2 regions of the Pelosinus sp. sgz500959 genome follow, and region 1 is predicted to be linked to the other one. Evidence: riboswitches for the same ligand, from Rfam matches in the RefSeq annotation. Region 1 holds a riboswitch; the other holds the start of a gene.

What was found. A riboswitch is a leader RNA that binds a small molecule or an ion and turns the genes downstream of it on or off. The one in region 1 is predicted to bind cyclic di-AMP.
Region 2: linked by a shared signal. The riboswitch ahead of ACAN52_RS21110 (peptidoglycan-binding protein) and the one ahead of ACAN52_RS06945 (NlpC/P60 family protein) in region 1 are both predicted to bind cyclic di-AMP.

The regions. Positions count from the first base shown of each region.
Region 1 covers NZ_JBGJZL010000003.1:430,880-439,188, reverse strand. Annotated here, with positions in the region: gene ACAN52_RS06980 (sigma-70 family RNA polymerase sigma factor) at 1-18, opposite strand, end outside; gene yyaC (spore protease YyaC) at 359-928, opposite strand; gene ACAN52_RS06970 (Na/Pi cotransporter family protein) at 1,150-2,082, shown strand; gene ACAN52_RS06965 (metal ABC transporter permease) at 2,047-2,901, opposite strand; gene ACAN52_RS06960 (metal ABC transporter ATP-binding protein) at 2,914-3,642, opposite strand; gene ACAN52_RS06955 (Fur family transcriptional regulator) at 3,655-4,077, opposite strand; gene ACAN52_RS06950 (ABC transporter ATP-binding protein) at 4,196-5,911, opposite strand; gene ACAN52_RS06945 (NlpC/P60 family protein) at 6,246-6,914, opposite strand; cyclic di-AMP (ydaO/yuaA leader) riboswitch at 6,918-7,063, opposite strand; gene ACAN52_RS06940 (glycosyltransferase family 2 protein) at 7,142-8,080, opposite strand; gene aroH (chorismate mutase) at 8,106-8,309, opposite strand, start outside.
Region 2 covers NZ_JBGJZL010000025.1:2,719-11,204, forward strand. Annotated here, with positions in the region: gene ACAN52_RS21090 (RloB domain-containing protein) at 274-912, opposite strand; gene ACAN52_RS21095 (ATP/GTP-binding protein) at 916-2,223, opposite strand; tRNA gene ACAN52_RS21100 (tRNA-Val) at 2,662-2,738, shown strand; gene ACAN52_RS21105 (DMT family transporter) at 2,867-3,316, opposite strand; gene ACAN52_RS21110 (peptidoglycan-binding protein) at 3,443-4,033, opposite strand; cyclic di-AMP (ydaO/yuaA leader) riboswitch at 4,088-4,235, opposite strand; gene ACAN52_RS21115 (hypothetical protein) at 4,406-4,549, opposite strand; gene ACAN52_RS21120 (L,D-transpeptidase family protein) at 4,696-5,403, opposite strand; gene ACAN52_RS21125 (3D domain-containing protein) at 5,495-6,199, opposite strand; gene ACAN52_RS21130 (Zn-dependent hydrolase) at 6,354-7,583, opposite strand; gene ACAN52_RS21135 (NAD(P)/FAD-dependent oxidoreductase) at 7,730-8,401, opposite strand.

The sequences.
Region 1 (8,309 bases):
AACATTCACCCCCGCCATATCACTTCCTTCATTGTATGGGATAATCGCCTTTGTTGTGCCTGTTAATTTTTGTATATCTTTTAAAAATGTAAAAATTTCTTTAGATATTCTATTTTAGATGTAAACTTCTCAAATGAGATATGGATATTTCTTTAATTCATCGATATAGTTTGTACATTTTGCGTCAAGACTAAACACTTAATCTTGCACCTCACCAAAACATATCATATAATCACATAAGGATGGTGATATTTATGGAAAAATCAATTGGCGATTTAGGAATACTATTTGCATCAGCACTGATATGCATCTATATGCTATGGGATAAATTATTTCCTGAATCATAAAAACTCTAACTCTAGACCACATGATGAATATGTATGACATTCATCGCATCTCGCAGCGCTCCACCAATCAAACGACTTAGTTTCATAACAATTGACAAAGGCGTACTTTGTAAGTCCAAATATCCAATGCGTCCACTTCCATTCACAACACCAATGATGGAAATATCACCTACACATGGCAGCCGAGTACCAACAGCAATACCAGCTTCTAAACCTCCTTCCCATATTTCGATATTTCCAATTTCATTATGATTACCCAAACATGCATCAATCGCAATCACAATCGGTCGTTCTTTCTGCTGATAAATCCCCTCAATAACTTCAATTAAATTACCAGCATGAACAGGATGATCAAGACTACCATGAATAAGACAGTTTGTATGTTCTTCTAAGTATGAACCAACAAGAGGACCAAGTGCATCACCAATATAGCGATCCGAGCCAATACATAACAAAATAATTTTTCGATTGTATAACTCTTGTTGCTGTTCAAGCAAATTGATAATGTGATGATACATTTTGCTTTGTGCACAACTATCATGAACATTAATCATTAGTTTTTTAGATATCTCTGCTCCCATCTATTCATCTCCTCTTTGCAAAACAGACTTTACTCACTGATGTATATGTTTCACATTCAAAAGTTATTTCAACGATTCTAAGCAAAAATATGATGACCTTGCTTCCAACAAAAAACTCTTTGTCTAGAGCAGACAAAGAGTTTTTTTTGCAAAATAAATATAACTATAATGAATTTTTTCATCATACATTATACTGCCTAATCAAAGATGGAGGTAATAGAATGTATGAAATGATTATTCTTAGTGCAACAGGCATCCTGTTATTATTGGGTGGAATTGCTCTCATGCGTTTTGGTCTGCAAAAATTATTATTAACTAAACTAAAAAAAGCACTGACCCAATTAACAAAAAAGCCATGGCGTGGCGTCTTATTAGGTACATTAGCTGCCGCCATGATGCAAAGCAGCACTGCGGTATCACTGCTCACCATCGGTTTGGTCAGTGCTAATTATTTATCTTTTTATGAAGCACTTGGTATTATTTTGGGTGCGAATATCGGCACCTGTTCTACGGTTCAATTAATGACGATCACCATGCCGAGCGAGTTATTTCTTCCCTTATTAGCGATCACACTTGGAATCAGTTTAACACTCAAAAAAATCCGTTGGATTGCCATGGCCATAGCAGGATTACTTAGTATCTTTTTAGGAATTACGATTTTATCCGATGCACTCAGTAATTTATCGGAAATGAGTAATCTCAATGATTATCTAATCGCCGGAAAAGAAAACCCATTGTATGGGATCATGGCTGGCATCATCATTACCTTACTCTTTCAGTCAAGCAGTGCAGCAACCGGTGTACTTATGGCGCTAGCGAGCGATGGCATGATCGACTTAACCACTGCTAGTTATATTGTGTATGGCAATAATATTGGATCATGTTTGTCCTCTATCATCGTAGGTGCAGCAGGCACCTTAGCCGCTAAACGTATTGCCCTCTCCCATGTTTTATTAAATATCATCGGTGTTGCATTTTTTTTACCTCTGACGAGTCTACTTACAACAACAGCCACCTATATCACAGCAGATTTCGCTGGACAGGTGGCTATCATACATACACTATTTAATATTCTCTCATCATTAGCAATATTACCCATTATACGTCAATATGCTAATTTAATTATTTTTCTGATCCCTGACAAGAGAAGATGATTGCTTGCCTCTCATTACTATGCCCAGACCTTCTCTGCCAAGGACAATTGTGACATATAGGAGAACTGCAGTCATTACAATCGTTCCACCGGGAGCAATATCTAGATAAAAAGATGAAGTCAAACCAATCGTGACCGCTAATACGGAAAAAGCAATCGCCCATCCCATAGTAGCCTTAAAACCAAGTCGTAATAAATGAGCTGTTGCGACAGGTACAATCATAAGAGCACTGACTAATAAAACCCCCACCACTGTCATTCCAACCACCACAACAGCAGCCGTTAGCATACTAAACACCATATTAATCATCGATGTATTAATGCCTGCTACATTTGCAATGTCTTCATCAAGAGCAATGAGCATAAGTTTATCAAATAATAGATAAACAATAGTTAATACAACGGCACCACAACCAGCGATAACGGAAATATCCGTTACTGAAACTGTAATAATACTGCCAAATAAGAAGCTTAACAGCCCTGCACTCGGCATTCGCGTAATAGTACTGAAAATAATTGCCATAGAAATACCTGAATAAAAGAATATGGCTAATCCCATATCTGCAAATTCCGCATGTCTTCGCCGAACAAGTTCAATACCAATCGCACCGATCATCGTCAAAATAAACGCACCAAACACAGGATATATCCCTAGCATATAGCCACCTGTTACTCCAGCAAAAGCAATATGTCCTAGACCATCACCAATGAGAGACTGACGACGCACGACTACAAAACTACCAATAACAGGACATACAATCGCTGTTATAATCCCTGCCAAAAATGCCCTTTGCATAAAATCATATTGAAAAATTTCCATATTATCACCTCATCACCCTGTATAGTACCACAAATGCCTTGCTTGGGCATGAGTTGCATCAAATTCCTTGGTACTACCATAAAAGCATAATCCTTTATTAATACAAGCGACCTTATTAGCAGAACTGATCGCTTTATCAATATCATGGGATACCATCACAACCGTAATTCCTAAATTTTTATTTAACGTGCCAAGCAAATCATAGATTCGCGCACTGGCTTCATAATCAATACCACTTGTTGGTTCATCCAATAACAAGAGTTCAGGATTTGAAGCAAGAGCCATGGCAACCATTACTCTTTGCTGTTGCCCACCTGAGAGTTCGCCAATACGACGATCACGCAACGCATCAGCACCAACCAACTCAAGCATGTGATTAATGATATGCTTTGCAGCTTGGTGATTTTGCCTCGGTCCAGCCGAAGCACCTAAGGTTAAACCTAAAGACACAACTTCAGTTACTGTCGCAGGAAAACCTAGTACATTTTTTCCATAATTTTGAGGAACATAACCAATCAATCCTTGTACACGTGCCATGGAAATATCTTTATCTCCAATACGTACATGACCACATGATGGTTTGATAAGCCCAGCCATAACCTTTAACATCGTACTTTTTCCTGCGCCATTCGGCCCAACCACAGCTACAAAATCACCTTTAGTAATGGTCATTGAGATATCTTTTAAAACCACATTGTGATCATAAGCAAAATTAATATCAGATAGAGTCACATCAAACATTTTCGTCTCTCCTCACAGAGTTTTACACTCAGTACATAAACCTAGTAATTCTACATTATGGCGAATCAATTCATAACCCTGCATCCGCAACATAGCAATAAATTCTTGATTAATTGGGCAATAATCAATACAAACAGCTTTTCCACACTTGATACAAACAACATGGTGATGATGATTTGTGTAAGTCACTTCATAGCGAGTGCTATCATTACCTGTGCCCATGATCGGTGTGAGCACACCAATTTCTGTTAAGATATTAATGTTTCGATAAATGGTATCGAGCCCAATATCATTATACTCATCGCGTACTAATTTCCAAATTTCAGCTACCGTCAATAATTCTGCAGTCTGCACAATTTTTTCAACAATAATGCGGCGCTGCGGCGTAATGCGGTATCCCTCTTCTTTTAGTTTAGTCATTACCTCATAGATCATATTTCATACTTCCCTTTACTACATAATAACTCATCCCACGCTTTAATAATATTCTTATTACTAAAGTAAAAAAATAAGACCATCCATCTTTCGGGTGGTACTCAATACCACCCGAAGCTTATACTTCCATTTGTTCACTAAATACTGCTTTGGCATATTGCCCACCTTGTTTGATAAGGTCACCATGTGTTCCTCTTTCTATAATGCGTCCATTAACAAGATAGATCACTTGATCTTGTTCCATTAAAGTCGATAATCGATGAGTAATCAAAAATGTAGTGCGCTGCCTACTTACTTTACGTATTGACTCCATCACTTGCTGTTCAGCTTCCGCATCAAGGGCGGCTGTCGGTTCATCCAATAACAAGATTGGTGGATTCATAATAATTGCCCGGGCAATTGCAATACGTTGCCGTTGTCCCCCAGATAAATTACTTCCTAATTCACTCACTACGTAATCATAGCCGCCAGCGATCTTCATAATAAAGTCATGAGCATTGGCCAACCGAGCAGCTTCTTGCACTTCAGCCAAACTAGCTGTAGGGCGTCCATATCGAATATTTTCTAAAATACTTAAGTTAAACAAAATGGGTTGTTGCTGAATGAAACCAATTTGTTTGCGCAAAGCACTCATTTTTAAAGTTCGAATATCAGTTTCATCCATATAAATATGGCCGGAAATAGGATCATAAAAGCGTAGCAGTAAATTTGCAAATGACGATTTCCCAGCACCACTCGGACCAACAATGGCTACAATATCACCAGGTTCGGCCACAATATTAATTTCTCGCAAAGTTCCTAACTCTGGAAGATATTCAAAATTTACATTTCTAAATTCAACTTTACCTTTTACACGACTCATTTCATCGGTTCCATCAATCACAGTATTGACTTGTTGCCTTAGATTATTGATCCTCTGCCAAGCAACAATTCCTAGTTTCATACTTGAAATGGCTTCGCTAATTCTTCGTATGGGTGTTGGTATATTAATAATGTAAATTAAAAAAGCAAACATGCCACCAATCGTTAGATTATCGTGAATAACTTGTCGCCCGCCATACCAAATAATTGCAGTTAAACCAATGGATGCTAAAAATTCGACTAAAGCAATTAATAAAGCCTTAAAACGTTGAACTTTAATAAAATCACTTGCAGCACGCCGCATACTGCAATTAAATTTTGCGCATTCATAATCTTCCCTTACATAACTTTGTACGACCATCATTGATAATAAGGATTGATGTAAAATCGATGTGACCGTCGCTAACGTATGCTCTACAACCATTCCCAAATTAGCAATTTTTTTATTAAAAAAGCTAATTGCGAGTATAATAAAGGGCAATGTGGCGAAGGTAACTAAAGACAATTGCCAATCAAAATAAATCATAATCGAAATAATTGCCAACAAATTGAGTGATTCTACCAACAAATCAGGAACTGCCAAGGATACAGCCTGCTGAATGAGCGCCAAATCATTGGTGAAAAGAGAAATAATTTCACCAGTCGAAGTATTGATAAAATACCCATAATCTAACTTTTGCAATCGCTCAAACATATTTTCGCGCATTTGAGCCACCATCTTATTACCAGCTTTTGCAATTGTCTTCCCATGAATGTATGAAAATATTCCGCGCAACAAATATAAGCCAATAATACTAATAATAATCAGATGTAAATGCTCCGTATCACCATGCACGAGAGCATTATCGATCAAAAACTTTATAATTAAAGGAGCCGACAGCCCAGCTACACTGGAAATAATAAAACATACCAATGCAACAAGAACTAACGGCCAATATGGCAGGATAAATTTTTGCCAATATAATTTAAACATATAAGCCTCCGAGCTTAATAGAGGCAACTCTGTTGGTGCCTAATTTATAATCAATACTCATTACTCTAGTATTCCTCTATTCATTTATGGAATCCAATCATAATTTTCCGCATCGTTCTAATTTTTTGCGCGATCTTACCCACGTACTACTATAGTATATCCAAAATAATATCATAAAAACTAGGCTTATCACCTGATCATCGAACTGGTGAAGCCTAGCTGTTTACAGTAATTTAAGAAAAACTTAGTTTTTCTTGCGTGAAATCAAAAAATATGATAGTTTCTGATTCTGAAAAAAAGTAGGGAGGCGTAGCTTGCCTCCGTTAAAACAACATTATAGAACCCGACGTGCCCCTAAATAACGGTCTCCCCAGTATCCACTATCCATACGCGCAATTGCGATACCACGACTGGAAGTAGCACTAATAAATTGACCATTTCCTAGGTAAATACCAACATGGGAAGCTCCGGCCTCATATGTAGTGAAATACACTAGATCTCCAGGCTGCAAGCGACTATAAGACACATATTGTCCAACTTCATACTGTTCATCAGCACTTCTTGGTAAATAAATTCCAGCCTGGGCAAATACATAACGGGTAAAACCAGAACAATCAAACCCACTTGGTGATCCGCCACCAAACACATAGGGTACACCTTGATAACGTAATGAAGATTGTACAACTCTTCGTACTAAGCTACTTGAGCCATCACGACTTACAGGTATTTCTCTACCCATAATCGCCCGATAAGTATCAGTACCAATCACACCATCGTTTTCAAGACCTCGATCTCTTTGGAATTTTCCAACTGCAATTGCTGTCGCTTCGCCAAAATCACCATCAACACTACCAACATTATACCCAAGTGCATTAAGCTGCGCTTGAATACTTGCGATATCTTGTCCCTGATCACCTTGATGAAAAGCGGCTTCTGCGCAGGTTAATGTACCTGCACTGGCGAGAAATAAGGAGAATACTACAACTCGAAAAAACTTCCTCACACGATAACCCCTCTCAATAACCTCCGAGGTTAGCTGACGGGTTAGGGTTGAGATACCCTACTTTTAGGCAACTTATTAAATTCTCTAAAAGTTTCACCCCAAAACTTTGGTTCCCCCGGTCCTGCGCGTGGATTAGGTTTTATAAAAAATGCGCTTACTTATCTTTCTTTCGCTTTACTTCTAAAAATTCCTGCTTAAATATTTCTTTTTTTTTCAAATACTACTTTTTAATCTTTTTGATCTTTTTTGAATTCGACCCGTAATAGATATAAAGGACGTTGTTTTACCTCTTCAAAAATCCGACCGACATATTCACCAATAATCCCCAGCCCAAGTAACTGTACTCCGCCTAACAGTAAAATACTCGCTGAAATAGTCGCCCAACCTGGCACTGCTTCTGGCGTAAACATTTTAATATAAACAACATGCATGGTCAGAATAAAGCTAATAAACGCAAATAATAAGCCAATATAAAAAGCAAAACGTAAGGGCAATTGGGAATATGCTGTAATACCATCAAGTGCAAAATGGATCATTTTTTTTAGGGAGAATTTCGAAGTTCCTGCATAACGTTTAGGAGCTGTGAATTCCACTAATACTTGGCGATAACCAATTGCACCAATCATACCGCGTATAAACCGTGCTCGTTCCTTAAAACGTCGAAAACTTTCGACAACAGCTTTATCCAATAAGCGAAAATCAGAACCTCCTTCTTGAATACGTACTTTAGACATCCAGTTGATTAATTTATAGAATATCCCAGAAGTAAAGTTTTTAAACCAAGAAACTCCCGCTGTACTCACTCTGATCGTTTGTACAACTTCGAAACCTTCTTTCCATTTTTTAAGTAGTAAAGGTAACATTTCAGGTGGATGTTGCATATCCCCATCCATGGTAATGACAGCATCACCATTGGCATGATCAAGGCCACACGTTAGTGCTAATTGATGTCCATAATTACGCGCCATAATAAGTCCGCGCACTCGTCCGTCTTGCTGGGCTAGACGTTCTAAGAGCAAAGGGGTAGCATCACTTGAACCATCATCAACAAACAGCAGTTCAAAGTGATAATCTAGGGGATCCATATGTTTACAAACTTCTTGATAAAATACTTCAATATTATCTTCTTCATTAAAAACAGGTACGACGATTGATACTAATTGCATGATTTTCTCCTCATAGACAGTAAAACTATTTTTTTACATCAGGACGCAGCACAACTGCTTCCCTTAAATAAATATGCTTAATGGCACTTTGCGGTAAATCTGTATTTAATAATATAAGTACACGAATACAACGCGGCAATGCCGTAGGACAGTCAATTTCCTGGGTACCAAAGAGTGGCACCTCAATCCAACCTAAGTTTCGAGCGGCAATTGCAGGAAATGCCGAATT
Region 2 (8,486 bases), on a different contig from region 1:
TGCTCCCCGTTTCACTGCTTTAGGCCTTAGGCTTAGGCAAGAAGCGACTGCGGTCGCCCGCTACACTGAAATATTACGATCCCAAAGTCTCTTATGGTGGGTCTCTAGTTTTTCTGGTGGTTGAATTCAATGTATTTCTTTCGACCTGCAAGTAAACAAAGCACAAACGTAAAATTAACCCTCGGTTCCCGCCCTCACTCGCAGATCGGATAAATTTTTCTCAAAAAAATCCTGCACAACAATGTACAGGATGATCCTAAATCAAGGTTATCTCTATAACGTTTTCAAATACTCAATGGCCTCATGAACAGTTGTAAATGTATATTTCCCTTCAAATAGCCATGCATTTCTTTCATCCTTATCCTCAATTGTTGGCATACCCACTGCCACTAACTGCTGCAATGTCCACTTTCCATTTATGGTTGCCGTTTGATACTGCTCTGCAATCATCGCTGTTGCTCGTTCATCACCTTTTTTATAAAGGGGCATATGTTGCTTCACTTTGTCCAATATCCGCTTTTTATCTTCAGGAGAAGCAATAGCCGGTGCACATCGTTCATAATGTAAAAGTAACCAATATTCAAGACAGGCTGTCGTCATAAGTAGTCTTACCACAATGCGAGTTTTTCTCAATTTTCTAAGTTTATTGATGGCTTTATAATTTGCTTTCCATTGACTGGCATGATCTAGTTCTGTATCAAAGAAAAACCAGATTTCATCTGTTGCATCTGTATTATTTTTATATTTAGGGTTGTTGGCAAAAACACTCACTGCAATGTCAAATAATCCCGCTGACGTATATGTTTTTATGACTGCTACATCTTCAAATTCTTTTTTTAGATATTTAGAATACACTTGCTCACTTTCGCCTTCCCAAAACACATAGATAACAGGTTTAATCTTTCTAGCCATTCGTTACACCTCCTCAATACGAGGAACTGCACCATACTTACCAAGCAGGTATCCCTTATGGATATTTTCGTCTTTACGTGGAGAAAATTCTTTCATGGAATAGAGTTCCGAAGCCCCAGTCACTCGATCTTTATCAACAAAATTGATTTGATCTCTGCGTAATAATTCAAGAGACATAAGTTCGGTACTATGGGTGGTAAATACAAGCTGAGCTTGTCTAGGGTTACTGGCCTTGTCCTGGTATCGATTTATGATATATTCCATCAATAGTGGATGGATTTCTCTTTCTAGTTCATCGACAATAAATAATCCACCATTCTTTAAAGTCCTTTCCATCGCTGGTGCAAGGGCCATCAATCGTCTTGTTCCATCAGATTCTTCACTAAAGGCTAGAGGATATATTGTCTTGTCACCTTGTTTTGATTTTCCTACGTGGAATGAAGTTGCCTTGATCTCACTTACTCGCAATTTTCCTTCTGCGTCATTGGGAGCACTTTCTAAAGCATCTTTTAACTTCGCTAGTGCTGTAACAATATGATTTTTCATATCATCATCCATGTCTGTCGGTATATCAGCAAGCTTCGTAATATCAAGATTGTTTATTTCAAACTTGATGTCCTGTATCCCTAAATCAGCTATTTTTGCCGTTTGTACAATGGCGTGTAACATATCCGGATCTTCACTATACTCACTTAAGTATCGGCTAATATCTGTATAATCTCTAGAAAAGACGACACTTTGTCTAAACCATTTCATAGCAGCAATACATGGCTGATAGTTCATTGTACAAGAAACAGCAAAGAAAAGTTGATTGGCAGCAACAGCCTCTTTCATCATTTCTTTTTTCTTTTTCTCATTGTCCATGGGGAATGAAAATTCTTGTTGGGTCCTGCTAAATACCATGGCTTTTTGCCCTTTAGGATAGTGATATAGATATTCACTTACGATTTTCGATTTAGTCGCCGAAAATCCATAGGTATACTTTATTTCATCTTGCAAATAGTTAAATTCAAACAGAGTGGGTTCATGCCTTGAATGATCATCAAGTTCAAAGGGTTGTACGGGTACAAGTGCTTTTTCATGCTGCGTTCTTTGTGCACTTTTAATAAACTGCACCCCGAGCCATAGTGCCCTAATAATATTACTTTTCCCTCCACCATTTTTCCCATAGATGGCAATGGTGGGTAAAAAACTTTTTTTGCCTGACTTAATTAGACACTCATTATATTCTTTCAACGATGCGGCTTCCATATCAAGAATGGCTTCATCACGGAAGGATCGGTAATTTTTCACTTTAAATGATAGTAGCATATAGAACGCTCCTTTCTTTATACGTTCTATATTATGCCCATTTTACAATAAATTCAATAGTTTTTTGAGATATTTTCACTTTTTATTTATTAATTAAATTATAATCAAAATTATAGGTCTGAAATGAGAACTCGCTAACCAAAAACACCTTAATTCCTACTCGGGCGTTTTTTCATTTCCCAAGTGTCAAACTCCCGCAAAATCCCTATGTTCTATTTATGTAAAATAACAGTCTAACTCAATCTATTTTTCTCGAATGGATTATCTGATTTAAACTTTTTCATAAACTTCACTTCCATCTTACTTACTTTTTTAAATGAGATTTACTATGACCAAACGTGAACGTATAATCTATACCGAAGAATTTTTAAATTAATATCACTTCGTTATTCATGTTGACATTATGTGTTTACCGTAGTATAATAAATATTGTTCGAAGGGGTTATAGCTCAGTTGGTTAGAGCGCTTCGTTGACATCGAAGAGGTCTGCGGTTCGAGTCCGCCTAACCCCACCATATTGAAATATAGATACCGTAAGACTTTAAAAGTCTTACGGTATTTTTGCATTTGTATAGTTTTTTAGTTTTAATGCCACAATTTTTTACATTCATTCAGTCCATGTAGTAGTCGTATTGCACTTATATCACTTTAGTAGTAGCTTAGCTCCAATCACTAACAAGACAAGCCCTACTATTTGATTCCATCCATAGCTGATCCGGTCCAGACCAAATGCACCTAAATGGTCAATGATAATTGCTGTTATGACTTGTCCTATAATGATTGCCGTAGTCGCATTTGCCACTCCTACCTCGGGTATACTGGCAGCAACTAGGTAAATAATGCCCACACCAATCACTCCACCTAGATAGGTGTACCATGGAGCCTCTGACAATGCGTATAAATTACCCTTACCCATTCGAAGGATAAATAACAATATCAATAAAATAGCCGTACCCGTAAGATGTACAACAAAAGTCGTTTCCAGTAAACCAACAACTTTACTTAACGCTGTATTAAGAGAGCCTTGTACTGCCATCAATACACCTGACAGAAGAGCCAATAGGAGAGCTAATACATTACCTGACAAATCCAATAGAACACTCCCTTTACTAGAAGTAATTCATATAAATCGATTCTATTAATCTTATTCATTTAGTATGGCACTCCATTGCTATTTATATACGACATCGGAATAAGAAAAAAACAGGCATTACGCCTGTTAATCTAAAATATAGACTGTTATTTTTTGTCTTCCAAACTGCATCGCTTCACCATGAGTATCAAATGCGATATCGATCTTATTTCCCTTAATTGCACCACCAACATCATCAGCAACCGCATAACCATACCCCGGTATAAACAGACGTGTTCCTAGCGGAATGACGTTTGGGTCAACAGCCACTAAGCCTCTGCGGAGCCAGCTACCATTAGATGTATAATGAGAGTTTCCAGGATCATAAGCAGAATAAGCAGATGCATTCATGATCATCGATCGACTCGATCGACTCGGATTAAAATCTGTACTACTTGCACGTCCTAAGTACAATAAAGTTTCTTTATCAACTACTCCATCTACGCGCAAGCCATTACTACTTTGAAAATCTTTAACGGCTTTCAAAGTAATCTTGCCAAAGACACCATCAACTTCGCCAACGTAGAAACCATTTTCTGAAAGTAACTTTTGTAGCATTTGCACATTGTCACCGCGCATACCAAATTTTATACCCTCATCAACAGGTGTGGCAAAAACGGTAACACTAGTCAGTAGCATACAAATTGTTAATGCTACCAGTAAGTACACTTTTTTCAATTGTTTCACCTCTCTTTTTAGCACTTATAGAATGAGTTGCCTTGCAAACAACAAGACTCCATAGTGCTTAAGCCTCCGAGGTTAGCTGTCGGGTTCGGGTTTTAAGAGAAGACTAGAGAAACAACCCTACCACTATCAGTGGATTCACCCCTATTTTTTTAGTGGGTCCCCCGTACCTATAAGGATTCGGCTCTTCTGTATATTCTACACTAACTTTGCATTTTTAGTCAAATAAATACAATGAAATGTTTAAATATTCTGTTTTTTTATAAAGTAAAAACATAACCATCCCTACTCGAACGGTTATGTTCTTGATAACATGATCATGTCATAGAGCCACTTGAAGATGACCACTAATCAAACGATTTACGTTTACCACCAATGATGATGATGGTGTCCCCAACCCCATCCCCAGCCTGGGAATCCCCAAAAGAAAGGACCTCCGCCAAAACCAAAAAAGATTCGACGGGAATCAGGGCGATACATATTTTTACCACAATAAGGGCAACGGTTCATGATAATCCTCCTTCACCTTATTATGATATATACTATGTAAAATAACCTGGTCTAGTGCTTAACTGCTAAATCTACAACTAGAATGAGTACTATTTTTTTACTAATTAGGTTTATTATCAAAAATATGATCCATAAAAAATAGTTATTCAAATACCAAGTATTTCTGCCAATTGTCGATTGACAATACCAGTCACTTCCATGTTATGTTCCACTTGGTAGCTTTCCACTGCTTGCTTGGTTATCGTGCCAAAAACTCCATCAGCTCTGCTATTTAAATAACCTAATTCTTTTAGTTTCATTTGAAGTAAAGCCACATCTGATCCAGACATTTGGTGTTTTAATATACGTTCTACCTTCATTTTACGTCCTTCGATACGCACATTTGTCCCCACTGGTATCCATTCAAATAATTCTTCTACATCTTTATTACGCATCCGAATACACCCATGGCTAGCAAATTGTCCAATAGACCAAGGTTTATTGGTACCATGAATACCATAAATGCCCCAGGGTATATTTAAACCCATCCACCGTGTACCAAACCCAGTCCCCCAGTTATAATCTTTCCACACAATATTCCATTCCCCAACAGGTGTTGGAGTGTCACTTTTTCCAACGGCAATGCGATATTTTTTGTATAGTTGCCCATCACTATGTAACTCTAGTACACGTTGAGACACTTTAATCACAATACTCATTGTCCCACTAGGAGGAGTCGTGGGTTGATTTTCAATGGCAGCTAATTCTTGTTCATCCAGATATTCAAAACCGACTATACCACAAATGACACTCATAATTAGAAAAATGGCTACGCTATAAAAAATTTGACTTCGTCTAATCTTTACAATTGTCACCCTGTCCCCTCCTGTGTCTAATTCTTTTTCAAACTATATGTATGAAGGGGAAAAAATAGTATACAAAAAAAGAACCGGTATAAACCGGTTCTTAATTTAATATATAAATTTTCACATTTTGAATTCCATAATCAAGAGCTTCATTACGATCATTAAAGGCTAAATCAATACGATTTCCTTTAATTGCACTACCTTGATCCTCAGCAATTGCCTCTCCATATCCTTCTACCCATAGCTTTGTGCCCATAGGAATCACTCGCGGATCGACGGCAACAACACCATGTTTCACAGTACCACCCATATAGGTAAGGTTATTCCACTTACCATTATCAAGCATACCTGGACCATAAGCAGTCGCAGTCATATTGAGTATACGTTTATAATTTTGCGGTGCTCCTGTTAACGAGTTGCTCTCACGAGTCGTTTGAGGTGCTAAGGTTTGGTTATTCAGTAATGCGCTAATCATGGCCACTTCCTTTTCATAAGGAGCGATTTTCTCAGTAATACTTTTCCCAACTTGTTCAAGTATTGCATTTTCAGCCATTTTATGAATGTCTCCACCTTGACCAGATTGATCAATTGCTGCTTTCGCCAGTGCTTCTAATACGCCTTTTTGATTTCCTTGCTCCAACTGTTTTTTCACCATCATTAGTTGCTGTATACGCGCTATATTATCATCTTTGGCGATGATTTGTGTCAATTGATTTTCGACTATTCCAGCATGGGCAAGTGGCACTACTGGAGAAAAAATATTGAATACCACAGCTGCTAATGTACAGGCAATTATTTTTTTCATTATTTATCCCCTTTCAGAACTATCCTGTTCACTATGAGTTGTCTCTGATATTGTATCACATTGTTTACATAATTAATAAGGGTAATATTAGCCAATAAGAAAAGACTTGGCAAATACCAAGTCTTGGGGAGACAATTCATTTAAATTGTGATTCTTATTTTGCCAATTTATATAAGGTTTCTGCAAGCACGTCAATTCCTACCATAATGTCATCATATTCCGTATATTCATCTGGATTATGACTGATTCCATTTTTCGAAGGAATAAAAATCATACCTGTCGGTGTTATTTTTGACATATTGACAGCATCATGTCCTGCACGACTGTGTATCAATTGATACGTGGTGCCCACGTCAACACAACTTTGTTCGATCAGCTTACTAATCTCTGGACTCATGTCCACAGGTTTTTCTGCTGACATCATTTCCATTGCAACAATCGTATCTTGTTCTTCAGTAATTGTACTGATTGCATCCTTAATTTCCTGGAGGCATTCAATAATACTTTCTTGCTTAATTCCACGAAGATCAACTAGCATTTCTACCATGCCAGGTATCACATTGATAGAACCAGGATGGACTTTAAGATCACCGACCGTAGCAACAGTCCCCTGACTGGAATGATCTAAAGCAATCTCATTAATCGCAAGAACAATCATAGAAGCACTTACTAATGCATCATGACGTTCCTCCATGGGTGTCGACCCCGAATGAGCTGCCATTCCTTCTACAGTAATTTTAAGACGAGTAGGCGCGGCAATGGTTTGTACAACTCCAATTACATTGCCCTTTTTCTCTAGAACGCTTCCTTGCTCAATATGTAATTCTACAAAAGCTTTTATATCTTCACTATTTCTTTTTGCTAAACGGATCTGTTTTATATCAAGATTCTGCTCTGATAATGCTTCTGCAAAAGTAATACCATTTTGATCTTTGACTTTACTCCATGCTGTTATATCGCCTGAGCCAGTCATCACTTTGCTTCCCATGGTAGCAAAACCAAAACGACTTGATTCCTCAGCGACAAAAACAATAAGCTCAACAGCATGACGTAATGGCCCCATATCTTGTAGATAATGTATAGCAGCTAGCCCGCCAACAACGCCAACGACACCATCAAATTTCCCACCTTCTGGCACCGTATCAAGATGTGAACCAGTAAGAACGGCTGGTAATGTTTTATCTTGACCTTCTAAACGACCAATTAAATTACCCATTTGATCTTTACGCACTGTTAGTCCAGCTTCGACCATCAAGTTCATAATATATTCCTGACCTTTAAGATCAGGTTCTGTAAATGCTAGGCGAGTGATGCCGCGTTTTCCTTTTCCAAAATAGGCAACTTCCTCTATTACATCGACTACCCATTCTTTATTTTTTTTCATCAGCACGACCCCCTCATATTTTTCACATTCTTCTATAAACAGTATAACCTAAAGTGAGTAATTATTCCATCGCATTACCATCTAATCTTCTTATGTAATCAAACATAAAAGAGATAAGGCGTCTGAAATCAGACGCCTTATCAAAGTTAAGCCAATACAGCTTGCTTAATTGTTTCCAAGCCTAAACGTTCAATCATAGTACCTAATCGTTCATAGTTCTTAGCATTTTCTTTATAATAGGTAACAACTTTATCCACTATTTCTAAAACATCTTCCTGTGGCACGTTTTCAACTAAAAGATCAGCAATACGTGGTTTTATGCCAGCATTGCCCCCAATTAGAATTTTATACCCTTTTACTGTGCCAATCAAGCCCAAATCTTTAACTGCAGATTCACTACAGGAATTCATACATCCTGAAACACCAATTTTGAACTTAGATGGTAAAGTCATTCCATGATATCTCTTATCAAGTTCAAAACCTAAAGTCACTGCATCTTGTTGCGCACGTTTACAAAAATGAGTTGCAGGGCAAATTTTCACACTACGCACACACAATCCCACTGCATGTCCTTTATCCATACCCAAATCTTCCCAAACATCATCAATTTTATTTTCTTCAATGCCAACAATAGCAATGCGCTGAGCACTAGTCAATTTAAGAGCTTGTGCCCCATGTTTTTCTGCTACATCAACAATTTTACGTAATATATTAAAATCTAAGATAATACCACCTGGTATATGTGGTGCAATGGCATAAGTATTCTTATCCCGCTGTAAAATCGCACCTTGCTCTAATAAATCTTTTTTAACTTCCACTGTATATCCTCCTTGTAAATAACAACTCTTACTTGAATACTATTATAATTAGCGATTAAGAGTATTAATTCCTGCTTTTATGACA